DNA from 3 places in the Thalassotalea crassostreae genome. Region 1 is predicted to be linked to each of the others. Evidence: predicted binding sites of a transcription regulator. Region 1 holds the regulator's gene; each other region holds the start of a gene.
What was found. The regulator FNR, encoded in region 1, switches genes on or off when oxygen is low (the NO sensors DNR and NnrR bind a similar motif). The targets are predictions, from matches to a motif close to TTGATCTAGATCAA.
Positions count from the first base shown of each region.

Region 2: LT090_RS01230 (FeoA family protein) is a predicted target of FNR. The motif match lies at 2,950-2,963, and genes of this name have one in related genera.
Region 3: LT090_RS00125 (OmpW/AlkL family protein) is a predicted target of FNR. The motif match lies at 2,375-2,388, and genes of this name have one in related genera.

Region 1 covers NZ_CP017689.1:2,096,745-2,101,174, forward strand. The annotation lists gene LT090_RS09105 (heavy metal translocating P-type ATPase) at 1-527, shown strand, start outside; gene ccoS (cbb3-type cytochrome oxidase assembly protein CcoS) at 524-730, shown strand; gene LT090_RS09115 (sulfite exporter TauE/SafE family protein) at 727-1,395, shown strand; gene fnr (fumarate/nitrate reduction transcriptional regulator Fnr) at 1,439-2,161, shown strand; gene uspE (universal stress protein UspE) at 2,367-3,287, shown strand; gene ttcA (tRNA 2-thiocytidine(32) synthetase TtcA) at 3,488-4,423, shown strand.
Region 2 covers NZ_CP017689.1:263,353-267,782, forward strand. The annotation lists gene mrcB (penicillin-binding protein 1B) at 1-354, shown strand, start outside; gene feoB (ferrous iron transport protein B) at 443-2,635, opposite strand; gene LT090_RS01230 (FeoA family protein) at 2,635-2,859, opposite strand; gene LT090_RS01235 (PepSY domain-containing protein) at 3,020-3,790, opposite strand; gene LT090_RS01240 (FMN-binding protein) at 3,815-4,342, opposite strand.
Region 3 covers NZ_CP017689.1:26,278-30,707, forward strand. The annotation lists gene hemF (oxygen-dependent coproporphyrinogen oxidase) at 1-435, shown strand, start outside; gene LT090_RS00120 (DUF3413 domain-containing protein) at 514-2,349, opposite strand; gene LT090_RS00125 (OmpW/AlkL family protein) at 2,460-3,125, shown strand; gene aroE (shikimate dehydrogenase) at 3,267-4,085, shown strand; gene LT090_RS00135 (hypothetical protein) at 4,082-4,297, shown strand; gene LT090_RS00140 (gamma carbonic anhydrase family protein) at 4,351-4,430, opposite strand, start outside.

The sequences.
Region 1 (4,430 bases):
ATACCCTTCGCGATGATACTAAGCACGTATTGCAAGAATTGACGTCAAAAGGCAACGACGCTCTTTTGATCAGTGGTGACAGTGAAGCCGGTGTAAATAAATTTTGCCAACAAGTTAATATCAGAGAGGTCCACCATACCTGCACAGCGACTGATAAACTAATTCTTATCAAGCAAAAACAAGAATACGGAAAAAACGTTGCTATGGTTGGCGATGGTGTGAACGATTCACCAGTATTTGCCGCAGCTCACATTTCAATAGCAATGGGTAGCGGTACGGAAATAGCAAAAAGTGGGGCTGATGTTATTTTACTTAATAACCAACTTTCAAGCTTATTAAATCTCACCCGCATATCCAATAAAACATCTAGAATTGTGAAACAAAACTTTGCTTGGGCGTTTGCTTATAACTCGATAATCCTGCCACTGGCAGTATGTGGTTTTATCACGCCATATATGGCAGTATTAGGTATGTCAGCAAGCTCTATTATCGTGGTTACCAATTCACTAAGGTTATTAAAGTCATGAGCGTGATCTATATTCTTATCCCTGTTGCTCTGGTCTTTACGGCGATTGCCATTTATTTGTTTTTCTGGGCGGTTAAAACAGAACAATTTGATGATCTTGAGAAACAAGGCATGAGCATTCTATTTGACGATGATAAGCAACAAAACAACACTCGCGAAAATAATCAAACCTCTAGCAACGAAGAACTAGAAAAGAAAAAATGAGCTTAGACTTTTTATCGGCATTTTTGATTGGTTTAGCGGGTGCAGGACACTGCGTCGCAATGTGCGGTGGCATTACCACAATGTTGACGTCATCAATTGCCGGTGAACGTAAGCTAAACTTTTCGTTACTTTTAAGCTATAACTTAGGACGCATCTCTTCCTACGCTATCGCCGGCGCTATTGCTGGTTTAACAGGCTCGTTAGCGGCAAAATCCATCGGCGATCATATTATTTGGCTTAAAGTTATTGCTGCAGTCTTTGTTATATTACTTGGTCTATACATTGCCAAATGGTCATTCTTATTAAATCGTGTTGAGGCCATTGGTTCGTATTTATGGAAGTACCTACAACCATTCTCGAAACGATTTATACCGGTAACAAATATCAAGCAAGCATTGGGGTTAGGTGCAATTTGGGGATGGTTACCCTGCGGCCTTGTGTACTCAACCCTTACATGGTCTGTAGCAAGCGCTGATTGGCTAAATGGCGCATTAATTATGGCTGCCTTTGGTTTAGGAACGTTACCCGCTCTATTAACTTTAGCGTCAGGATTTGCATTTATCACCACAACCTTACGCAGTGACATTTTTCGAACCCTAACCGCTCTACTTCTAATTGCATATGGCGGTTATTCATTAATGATTGCTCTACAACAAATATTTTAGTAAAATTTAACGATTAATTAATAGTTTATAGAAGTTAGTAGTTATGCCTCAAACAATCCCGGTTGCGAATAATATTAAGTGTCAAAATTGCAGCATAAGTGAATTGTGTCTTCCTTTTAGTTTAAATGAATCAGAGCTTAACTTACTTGACGACATCATTTCTCGTAAAAAACCGATTCAAAAAAATACACAAATATTTAAAGCCGGCGAAAACCTTCATACGCTCTATGCCATCCGTTCAGGTACTTTTAAAACGTTTATAATTTCAGAACAAGGTGAAGAACAAATCACTGGTTTTCACTTAGCTGGTGATTTAATGGGATTCGATGCGCTTTCTAAGAAAAAACATCCAAGTTTCGCGAAAGCGTTAGAAACGTCAATGGTTTGTGAGATCCCATTTGAAGTATTAGATACGCTATCTAATAAAATCCCTAAGCTTAAAGCACAAATGATGAATTTAATGAGCAACGAAATACTCTGCTCTAGCGAGATGATTTTATTATTAAACCGTAAAAATGCCGAAGAGAAACTTGCTACATTTTTAGCAAGTTATGGCCATCGTTTAGGTAGTCGTAATTTATCAAATATGGAATTCAACCTGCCGATGACTCGCAGTGAAATTGGTAATTATATTGGCTTAACAATTGAAACTATTTCTCGTTTAATGACAAGGTTTCAAAAAGAAGGCCTTATTAAAGTCGAAAATAAGTTTATAACGATTATTGATAAGGACGCGTTATACCAACTTGCAGGCTTTAATAAATAGCCGAGGACTAACTCTTTACATAAGGCACCTAAACGGTGCCTTTTTTGTGTTTAAAATCACATAATCTTTTAAAATATTTGATACGAATCAATAAGCTATGATTATTACTATTTTTAATGCTAACAAATTTGTAACAATCAATAGAAGCGATTAAGCTTAATATACCGTTTATTTATACAAATTCTCGTTAATTAAGGCCAGACTCATGGAAAGTTATCAAAATATCCTCGTTGTTATTGACCCGACTACAGAAGACCAAAAAGCATTGGCAAGGGCATGCACCCTTGCGAGCAAAACCAACGCAAGGATTACTGCTTTTTTAACTATCTACGACTTTTCATACGAAATGACCACAATGCTGTCAGGTGAAGAACGAGAGGCAATGCGAGAAACTGTAGTTAATGACAGAGAACTATGGCTCAAAGACCTCATTAAAGACATGCCGTGTGATATTAGCACTAAAGCGGTATGGCACAACCGACCTTTTGACGCGATATTAAGTGAAATCCGTGATAATAACTTCGATTTAGTAGTAAAAAGTACTCATGAACACCCTGCACTGCAGTCAGTGATATTCACACCAACGGATTGGCATTTAATTCGAAAATGTTGGGTACCTTTATTACTTGTTAAAGAACATCAATGGCCAGAAAATGGTCATGTACTTGCTGCCGTTAACGTTGGTAGCGAAGAACTCGAGCATCAATCGCTAAATAACAAAATTACCGAAGAAGCCCTTAATCTTAGTAAGTTGATCACCGCAGATACTCATTTTGTTAATTCTTACCCTGGAACACCTATAAATATTGCTATAGAAATTCCGGAATTTGACGCCAATGAATATAACCAAGCAATGAAGAACCATCACCGCGATGTAATGCGAGAACATGCTGATAAATTTGGCATTGATTATGATTTTCTGCACGTTGAAGAAGGATTACCAGAGGATGTTATTGAAAAAGTAGCTAACGACATCGATGCAGAACTCGTCATTCTTGGTACAGTGGGTCGTACAGGTCTTTCAGCTGTACTTATCGGCAATACTGCTGAGCATGTAATAGACAGACTTAACTGTGATTTATTGGCGTTAAAGCCTGACGGTTATGAATCACCATTCTTGAAATAACCAATTCATTATATTTATTGCGACTATTGCTTAACAATCTATCCAAACACCCCGTGTGATTACTCCAGTTTTATCACACGGATCACTAACATTTAACTTATCGTTAACCTTAAAATAACCGAGTCCTACTTTGCCTGAGCACTTTGCTCAGGTATAATGCGCGCTTTTTAAACTTAATCATAAATGCAAAGGCTTCAAGCATGTCTATAGACGTTAGCACCGAGAAAAGCGACGAAAAGTTAGCTAAAGCAAAACTTAGCAAATTAGAGAAACGATTTCGTCACAATGCAGGTAAAGCGATCAGCGATTACAACATGATCGAAGACGGTGACAAAGTTATGGTCTGTCTATCAGGTGGTGCTGATAGTTATACGATGCTTGATATATTGTTAAAATTGAAGGCCTCTGCACCGATTCATTTTGATATTATTGCGGTCAACCTAGATCAAAAACAACCAGGCTTTCCAGAGCATATTTTACCTGCTTATCTAGAGGATTTAGGTGTCCAATACCACATAATTGAAGAAGATACTTACGCTATCGTCAAAGATAAGATCCCAGAAGGCAAAACCACCTGCAGCCTATGCTCTCGCTTGCGTCGTGGCATATTATACAGTACCGCAAAGAGGTTACGCGTAACCAAAATAGCGCTAGGTCACCATCGAGATGACATGATAGAAACCTTAATGCTTAATATGTTCTTCAATGGTACTTTAAAAACCATGCCTGCAAAGCTTGTTTCAGACAATGGCGAGCATGTCGTTATCCGTCCTTTAGCGTACTGTAAAGAAGTTGAAATAAAGCAATACGCTGCGCTAAAACAATTCCCGATTATTCCGTGTAACCTTTGCGGAAGTCAACCAAACTTACAACGTCAAAATGTGAAAAAGATGCTTAAAGATTGGAATGTGCAATTTCCGGGACGAGCTGAATCAATTTTTACTGCGATGCAAAATGTAGCACCATCACATCTAGCCGATCACTGTTTGTATGACTTTAAAAATGTTGATTTGTCGTCGGGTGTGATCAACGGTGGTGACTTGGCGTTTGATAAAGAAGAAATTAAAGCGCCAAATATCACAACAACACTAAAAATCGAAGAAGTTAATCGTTTAGACATTATCGAAGTAAAGTAAAATAGGC
Region 2 (4,430 bases), 1.8 Mb from region 1:
AATGATTTACGAGATTCATGGTTTGTCGGCTTTGACCAAAAGAGTGTGGTGACAAGTTGGATTGGCCGCGATGATAATAAACCTATGGGCCTAACTGGAAGTAGCGGTGCTCTGACATTGTTTAGCAACTATTTAGCTGCTCAAGGCAGTAACAGTCGCTTTGATTTGATTCCTGATGGTATTGAGTTTGCAACCTTTGAATTAGCCACAGGTAATGTTGTACTCGATGACTGTGCTAATGTTGAGCAGTACCCTGCAATCACCTCTGGTATTTTTATATCTGAACAGTGTTTAGAAAAAAGAAAAGACCCACCTAATTGGTTAGAAAAGCTGTTTGGAGCGGAAGGCGAGTAAAAACATTACTAAAAAGAATAATAAAACAGCATTAAAAAGCGTTAAGTGGCTCTTTAATGCTGTTGCTATGTGTCTCAGATAAAGGTGGCTACCTGAATGAAACCTGAACAGGGATAGTTAATATTTGCTTACCGAAACGTTTTAACCAAGCGTATATCAATACAAATGCTGCTATCACCCCGGTAATACAAATCATTGCATAGACTGGTTGAGTGGTTATATTGGCTATTTGGAATGTAAATGTAGCGGCCATATAAGCAAGTGCGAAACTCCACGTGCCGGCAAAAAGTGCCCAGCGTGTGCCAACTTCATTCTTTATTGCGCCCATTGCCGCCGCACATGGAGTATATAGCAAGATAAATAATAAATAACTAAATGCCCCTATAGTTCCAGCAAATGCAGACTGCATAATCGTGATCGTTGTTTCTTCAACACCTTGCTCTTGGGCTGCAACATGAATATCAGATATATCACCAATATCAGTGCCAAGCGGATCGTCCGGCTGAATCCCAAGTAAATTCTCTAAAACTGTATCAGTTGCTTCATCCCATAGTTCTGGGATCGTACTTAGCTCACCTGCTTCGCTTTCAGGTGCTGAATATAAGCTATTGAACGTAGCTACCAGTGCTTCTTTTGCAAAAATACCAGTAATAATACCAACACCGGCTTGCCAGTTATCTTCCTTAATCCCCATAGGCTCTAACAGCGGTGTTACTATCTGCGCCGATTGGCTTAATAAAGACTTTTCAGTATCTTGATGACCAAATTCTCCATCAGTACCAAGCGAGTTAAAGAAATTTAAAATACACACTACGATGACAATTGTCTTACCCGCGCCTTTTATAAAGGAGAGGGTACGTCGCCATACTCGAGCACATAAATCAGTAAATTTCGGCAGCTCATAAAGAGGTAACTCCATTATATTGACCGAATTTTTGCCCATTAAAATCGTATGCTTTAGCAATAGCCCGGTAAATAGCGCGGCAGCAATCCCAATAAGATATAAAAGGAATACTAAATTTTGTCCGGTTTCTGGGAAAAATGCAGTGGCAAATAACGCATAAACTGGCAGTCTTGCTCCACAAGACATAAATGGAGACATCATAATCGTGGTAATGCGCTCTCGCTCACTGTCAAGAATTCGAGCCGACATAACGGCAGGAACTGTGCAGCCAAAGCCTACGATAAGTGGTACGAATGCTTTACCGGGTAAACCAATCTTTTGCATTAAACTGTCAACTACAAATGCAGCTCTCGCTAAATAACCACTACTTTCTAAAATTGATAAACCAATAAACAAGCAAGCAATTACTGGGATAAATGTAGCAACGGTCTGTAACCCAAGTCCCGCCCCTTCAATAATCGTAAGTAGCCAAATCGGTAGTCCGAATTGAGCGAGGAAACTTTGCGGGTAATCAACGAAAAAAGCACCAGCAAAGATATCAAAAAAGTCTATGAATGAACTACCAACGTTGATGGCGAACATAAACAATAAATACATTACTAGTAAGAAAACAGGTAAACCTAATAACGGGTGCAGGATGTACTTGTCGATTCGGTCACTAAATGAATGGCTAGCCTTTTCGCTAATGGTAACTTTTTCTACTAACTTATTAATAAAATCATAACGAGACTGCATAATAGCAATGGTTTCTTCATTATGATTTTGGCATTGACCACTCTGACAATCACCTTGCTCAAGCTCTAATAAGTTTTGAGTACCTTGTGAAAGTTTCTCTAAAACAATTTTGGGCAGTTGCAATGCAGTTGGTCGTTTAGTTTTACTGTTGGTAAGTGACAGTAGTTTTTCTACTTTCACGGTAAGATCTTTATCAAGACTATTGGCGGCAATGACTGGACAGCCTAGTTCTGCGCTCAGTAATTGCAAATTCAATTCGTCTGTTTCTTTGCGATCAGATTTATTAACAACCACACACATTGGCAGACCAAGCTCTAATAGCTGGGTGGTTAAATATAATTGTCTTTTTAACTGAGTAGCATCAACGATATTGATCAAGATGTCAGGCTTTTCCGTTCTTAAAAAGTCCTGAGTGATGGTTAAATCTTTACTTTGTTGAGCTCGTGAGGTTAAGGAATTAACACCAGGTAAGTCAGTAACTAGGTAATCAACACCCGCTAACTTACATTGTTTTTTACTGCTAGCAACAGTAACTCCAGACCAGTTACCTGTTTTTTGCTTTGAGCCAGTGAGATTATTGAAAAACGTACTTTTGCCGGCATTAGCAAACCCGACAAGTGCAATATTTGAAAGAGATGACATTAGACTAGTTCGATACCTATTTGTTTGGCAATATTTGCGTCAATAGACACTTTAGTTCCGTGCAAGCGAACGGCAATAGGTCCATTAAAAGGGGCTTTTTGTGCCATGAATACTTCTGACTTAAGAGAAAAACCTTGTTCCATCAACTGCGCCGTCAAATCCAAATTATCTGGCAGATAACTGATTTTAGCTCGTTGGCTTTGTTGTAACTCCGCAAGAGTCATAAAGTACACCTTAAATAATAATCATTCTCATTTGATTTTATAAAATGATCGGCAATTCAGCAATAAAATAATGTAAAAAACGGTTATTAATTGATACAGAGCAACAAAATAAGACGAATTTGCTTGGTTTAGGTAACGTGAGCCAACTTAAACGATGAAATTATCGCTTCGCACGAGCGTATCGAACCCAAATATATAATCCACTGAGTGAAAGGATAATTATTGCTATTGCGATTAGGTCCATAAATAACACCATATAGTCCCCGAATATGCGACCGGAGTGGGCATCTAAAATGATTCGTTCTAGTGATAAAAATTGAGATTTATAGATTGTTTTAGCGTTGTTAATATCGTCAATGTTAACATCTGTAGGGGCTAACCATAAAGGCTCGGTGATCGCTTCAATATTTTGCCAAGTAAATAGGTGTTCTTCATTTTGAAAATACCCTTGTGAGGTATTTAAGATCACCTTGTCATTATTGATACTTATTGCTGTTATGCTTGATGGCAAACCATCATCACTTGTGATTTGGTCGACTAATGCGTAGGTTTCATCTAATAAGGTCAATTTATTCGATGACAAAATAATATGAAAGTCGGAGTACTTTGCTATGGCAATTACTGGGTCTTGGTTTTCAAGTAATAAGTCGTGATTGTGAAAAACTAAACTATCGGCAACAAAAAACTCTTTTTCTGAAAAGTATTCGACATCAATAGGATCTTTAACGCCGTAATGTTGTAATAACCATTGGTTAGTTATGTTGATATGGCCAAGCTTAAATGCTTCGGTATGGTTAAGTGCTATGCCTGATACAGCCAAAAAAATTAATGCAAGCGCAGAAAAGATACCCAACTTACGATGTAATTCTCGCAAATGACGGATAACCATTGAATGTAATGATCGCTTTTTATTGTTTGCTCTTTTAACCATTCTATTTTGTTGCAGTATGCCTTGTTATGATTTTGCCAATTTCGGTTTCGTTTTACTGTCTAACCATAGCGTCAACCGAGCAACTTTTTTCAATGCTCGTACCGACATTGTAGCACCAGTTATACCATCAATATTTTGATTTAACTGATTTTCTTCATCTATTTGAGCGTTGATAAATTGCTTAGTAAAAAATTGATGACGAACTTCATCACCGCGACTTTCTCTAAATGCTAACACAGAAAGGTTAATAATTTTGTTTTGTTCTATATGGACACCAATCGTAATTGGTTTCTCTTTGCCAATTTCATCGATAATCCAGGCTGTCTTATCGTTTTGTTGCCAATAACGTATGCGTAACTTATTGAATTTACGGCTCATGATCGAGCTAATTGTCTCCTTGTCTTCCGCGTTTAACCACATTACATTGGCTTTCGGTGCATTGCCGTTAAATGTTTGAGCCAGAAACTGCTCATTGGTTTGATACACGTCAGTCGCTCTAGCAAAAGAGCTAATAGCTAAAAACATCAATATCGTAAATGTTAATTTGATCACATTATGCCTTATTTATATGGACTTTATTCGCTTAAAAAATATAGAAAATTTTCTGTATTTTTTAAACGAACAAAGTGAATAAGAGCAA
Region 3 (4,430 bases), 1.8 Mb from region 1:
ATTTATCAGCAACATAAGCAATGGTGTGACGAGTACTTTTATCTTAAACATCGCGATGAAACTCGTGGTGTTGGCGGTTTATTCTTTGACGACTTAAACCATTGGGATTTCGATACCTGTTTAAATTACATCAAAGCAGTAGGACAAGGCTTTATTGATGCTTATGTACCAATCATTAATAAGCGCAAAGATACACCTTACAATGACCATCAACGTCAATTTCAATTGTACCGTCGAGGACGTTATGTTGAGTTTAATCTAGTGTTCGATCGCGGCACATTATTTGGTTTGCAATCAGGTGGTCGTACTGAGTCAATATTGATGTCGATGCCACCGCTGGCTAGATGGGAGTATAACTATCAGCCGGAAGAAAACAGTGCCGAAGCACTGCTTTATAGTGAGTATCTAAAACCGCAAAACTGGTTAAACGTGTAACTTTGCTATCCAATAAATAGACAACAAAAAATCCCGCTCTAAGCGGGATTTTTTTGATTAATGATTTATCGATAGCCCTTAATTATTAAAACGGCGAAGTTCTTCCATGGCATTTAAAATAACAGGCATTCTTAATTTTGCATCGCTTTGCTCTTGGTATTGATTATCGTAAATGGTGAAATTGCCAACGCGATCTAATTCATTTAAACGATCTGCTTCTTTTATTGCGTAGTAGCCATCGCGACCTAATAAAATCCAATCGTGTTTTTGCTTTTCAAACAAAGATTGACCTGAGCTATAGTCAGCTGTGTCATTGTTACAACCTAGCGCTGCAGACATAATTGTTGGCGGTATATCGTAATGGCTGGTTTCGCCTTGATACATTGCTTTTTCTTGTTCTGGCCAATGAATAATCATCGGCACCTGTGTTTGGTAGGTTGAGTAGTTACTGTTATGGCCCCAATAATTTTTGCCGCTATCGTTGAACTCTTTGCCGTGATCACCGGTAATGATGATGATGGTATTGTTAATTTCATCACCAAGCTGTGCAATGACTTTCGCTACTTGCTGGTCCATAAAGTAAATTGCATTTCGGTAAAGGTTTAAAAACGGTGTAGCGTCATAATCGTTATTCAGCGCCATATAATTTATATCATCTAAAGATGGCTTATATTTGCGTTCAAAATCGTCTGGAATAGAAAAACCATGGGCCGCATCAAATAACATAAATGAGAAAAATGGTTTGTCATTCGACTTTTGTTGATGCCAATTAATAAAGTCTTTTGTCAGGTCTATGTCACGTTCATAAGGCTTGTCGCCAACAGAGTGGGTTCTTAAACCGTCAACACTGGCAAATATTGTTTGATCAAATTCAGGACTCGTTAATTTCGCACTTGAAAAAATACCCATTTGATATTCTTGCTGTTTTAACACTTCCATCATTACCGGACTGCGTTGTTGATCGAGTATGGTCTGCCAGTAATGACCGGGAATACCATAAAACAAACTGAACATGCCGTGGCGAGTATTGTTACTACCACTAAAATGCTGGTCAAAACGAGTAGAGTTTTCAGCAAGATTATAGATATTTGGCGTTAAATCCTTATCCATCATATCGGCGCGCCAGGAATCAAAAACGATGATCATCACATTTTTCTGTTGTTCAGCAGCGCTGCATTGCAATGCTTGCAGTGGATAGTTAATTGACGACTTAACTTTCTTTTGCTTTAACAGCGCTTGTTGTTTTTGCGCTTCGATGTTTACCACACCAAATTTTGCCATTAAGCTTTTTGCGGTCAGCGGAAAAGAAAGCGGTAAATATCTCGCTTGTTGAGTGATTTGCTTTTTAAACATTGCGTCAGCCCAGGTATGGATACCGTGACCACAGAGTAAAAGTACAAACCAGATCTTGACCATAGGTTTGAGTGAGTAAAACTTTTCTTTATATTTAAATCGGATGTATTCACTGATAAATATTTGAGTCGCAAAAAACGCTAAGATTATGCTGATAATCATCGCCCAAAGCTGCCACGAAAAACTAAATATTTCAGTACCACCCTCGATCATCAATTCAAATACAATGGTGTTGAAATGAAAACGATATTGTTGATAAACAAATGTGTCAGCGAGTAGCAACGATAACGCCAACGCTATCAAGGTAATTGCTATTGATCGAAACACCCATCCTACTTTAATCAATCGAGCAAAAATTCTTAAACCAACTAACAATAGTAACGCTAATAAACCCAGTTGTGCGATGCCGTAGCTAACAATAAAAAGAAATGAAATTGTATCTTGTGGGTATGGGTGTGGGCCGAAATAACGTAGGGAAATTATCAGTGCAATTAGCAAGTTTACGATTAAGTATCGGTTAAGCCAGCTCTTGTTGTATTTATAATTAGGATTAATAAGCATTTTCGTTTTAATAGTTATCAGTTATTTGTTTTAAATCAAAATATTCATTTTCTAGCTCGTTACAATTTATCACAGTTTTTAACATTATGAATATATATAAGGCAACGGCCATGAAAAAGAATTTAATAAGTTTAGCATTAGTGTCTCTTCTAGCAAGCAATGCGGCAATCGCAGCGTCATACCAAGAAGGTGACTTTGTTGTTCGTGGCGGTGCCACTATGGTTGCACCTGACGATGGTAAAGCTGGCGTTTATTTAGATGGCACTAATTCTGGTTTAGAAGTAAGTGTTGATGACAATACCCAGTTAGGTTTAAATTTTGTTTACTTTTTTGATCGCAATTGGGCTGTTGAAGTATTAGCGGCAACGCCTTTTACTCATGATGTACAACTTCATGCGGGTAATGAAGAAACGACGTTAGCAGAAGTAACTCATTTACCACCAACAGTAAGTGCAATCTATTACTTTAATACCGGCTCAAAATTTAAGCCATATGTGGGTGCCGGTCTTAACTACACAGTTTTCTTTGACGAAGAATTTCAATCTGGTTTCGAAGAAGCAGGATTCAGTGATTTAGAATTAGATGGTTCTTTCGGTTTTGCTTTGCAAGTAGGTGCCGATTACCAACTTAATGATAAATGGCACGTAAACGCATCGGCTCGTTATATTGATATTGGTACAGAAGCTAATTTCTTAGTAGCAGATTCTATTAAAGGTACGGCAGATGTAGATGTTGACCCAATGGTATTTAGTTTAATGCTAGGTTATAAGTTCTAACATCGGACTTAACGCACATATAATAATGCCACTTGCGATTTCGTCGGTGGCATTTTTTATTTTAACTTATAAGCAGATGTTCTTTTATTTAACCATTGTTTTGGTTAATCTCTAGTAAAACCACCTAATTAGTAAAACACCATGGACAGCTACCTTGTTTACGGCAATCCAATAGCCCAATCTAAATCGCCATTTATTCATCAAATGTTTGCACAACAATGTCAGCAGAACATTGAATACGATAAACGTTGTTCTACCGAGAATGAGTTTACTGACGAGGTACATAGGTTTATTGCTAATGGCGGAAAGGGCGCTAATGTTACTGCGCCTTTTAAAGAACAAGCAATGCAACTGAGTGATGAACTTAGTGTTCGTGCAAAAGCAGCCGGCGCGGTAAATACATTGTCTTTTAGCAACAACATAATTTTCGGCGATAATACCGATGGCGTTGGTTTAGTTAATGATCTAATTGACAATAACATCACCTTAACCGGTAAAAGCATATTATTAATGGGTGCTGGCGGGGCGGCAAGAGGCGTTATTCAACCACTTTTAGAGCAAAACCCACAGCAACTAATTATCGTCAATCGAACATTAGAAAAAGCCAAACAGCTAATATCTCATTTTAACGATGAACGTCTATCTGCGATTTCATTCGAGCAAACAGCAAATATAAACGTAGATGTAATCATTAATGCTACCTCGGCTAGCTTGTCCGCAAAATTACCTCCGCTTAGCGTTAGCGCCATATCGCCTTCTACAGTTTGTTATGACATGGTTTATGGTAAAGAATTAACACCGTTTTTAGTGTGGTGTGCAGATAATAATGCCAGTAAAGTCATTGACGGATTGGGAATGTTGGTTGGCCAAGCCGCTGAAAGCTTTTATCAATGGCGAGGGGTGAGACCGGATCCAAAACCGGTATTGTTGGCATTGCGAGAGATGTTGGATAAGTCATGAACCAAGCCATTTTAATTAACGATGATTTTGAATATATAAAGCAAGATAGTTGTTGGCGATTTACTGGGATGTTAAACGCCGAGCGAGTTACTATCTATATAAAACATCAAAACCAAACCTTAACTGATTCGCTTAAATTTGATTTAGAAGAAATGGTAGAAGAATTTCTTGAAGAAGATGAGCCAGATGACAAAAACGAAATCTGGCTGTAGCTTGTTTAATCAGGTTGCCGCAGAGCTAATTTGAATTTAGGACTGTTCTAATATTAGTTTTGCTCTAATAAATACTCGTCTTTTAATCTAACGTAATTTGCATTTGTTGCTTTCAAAAAGTGAAGTTCGTCTT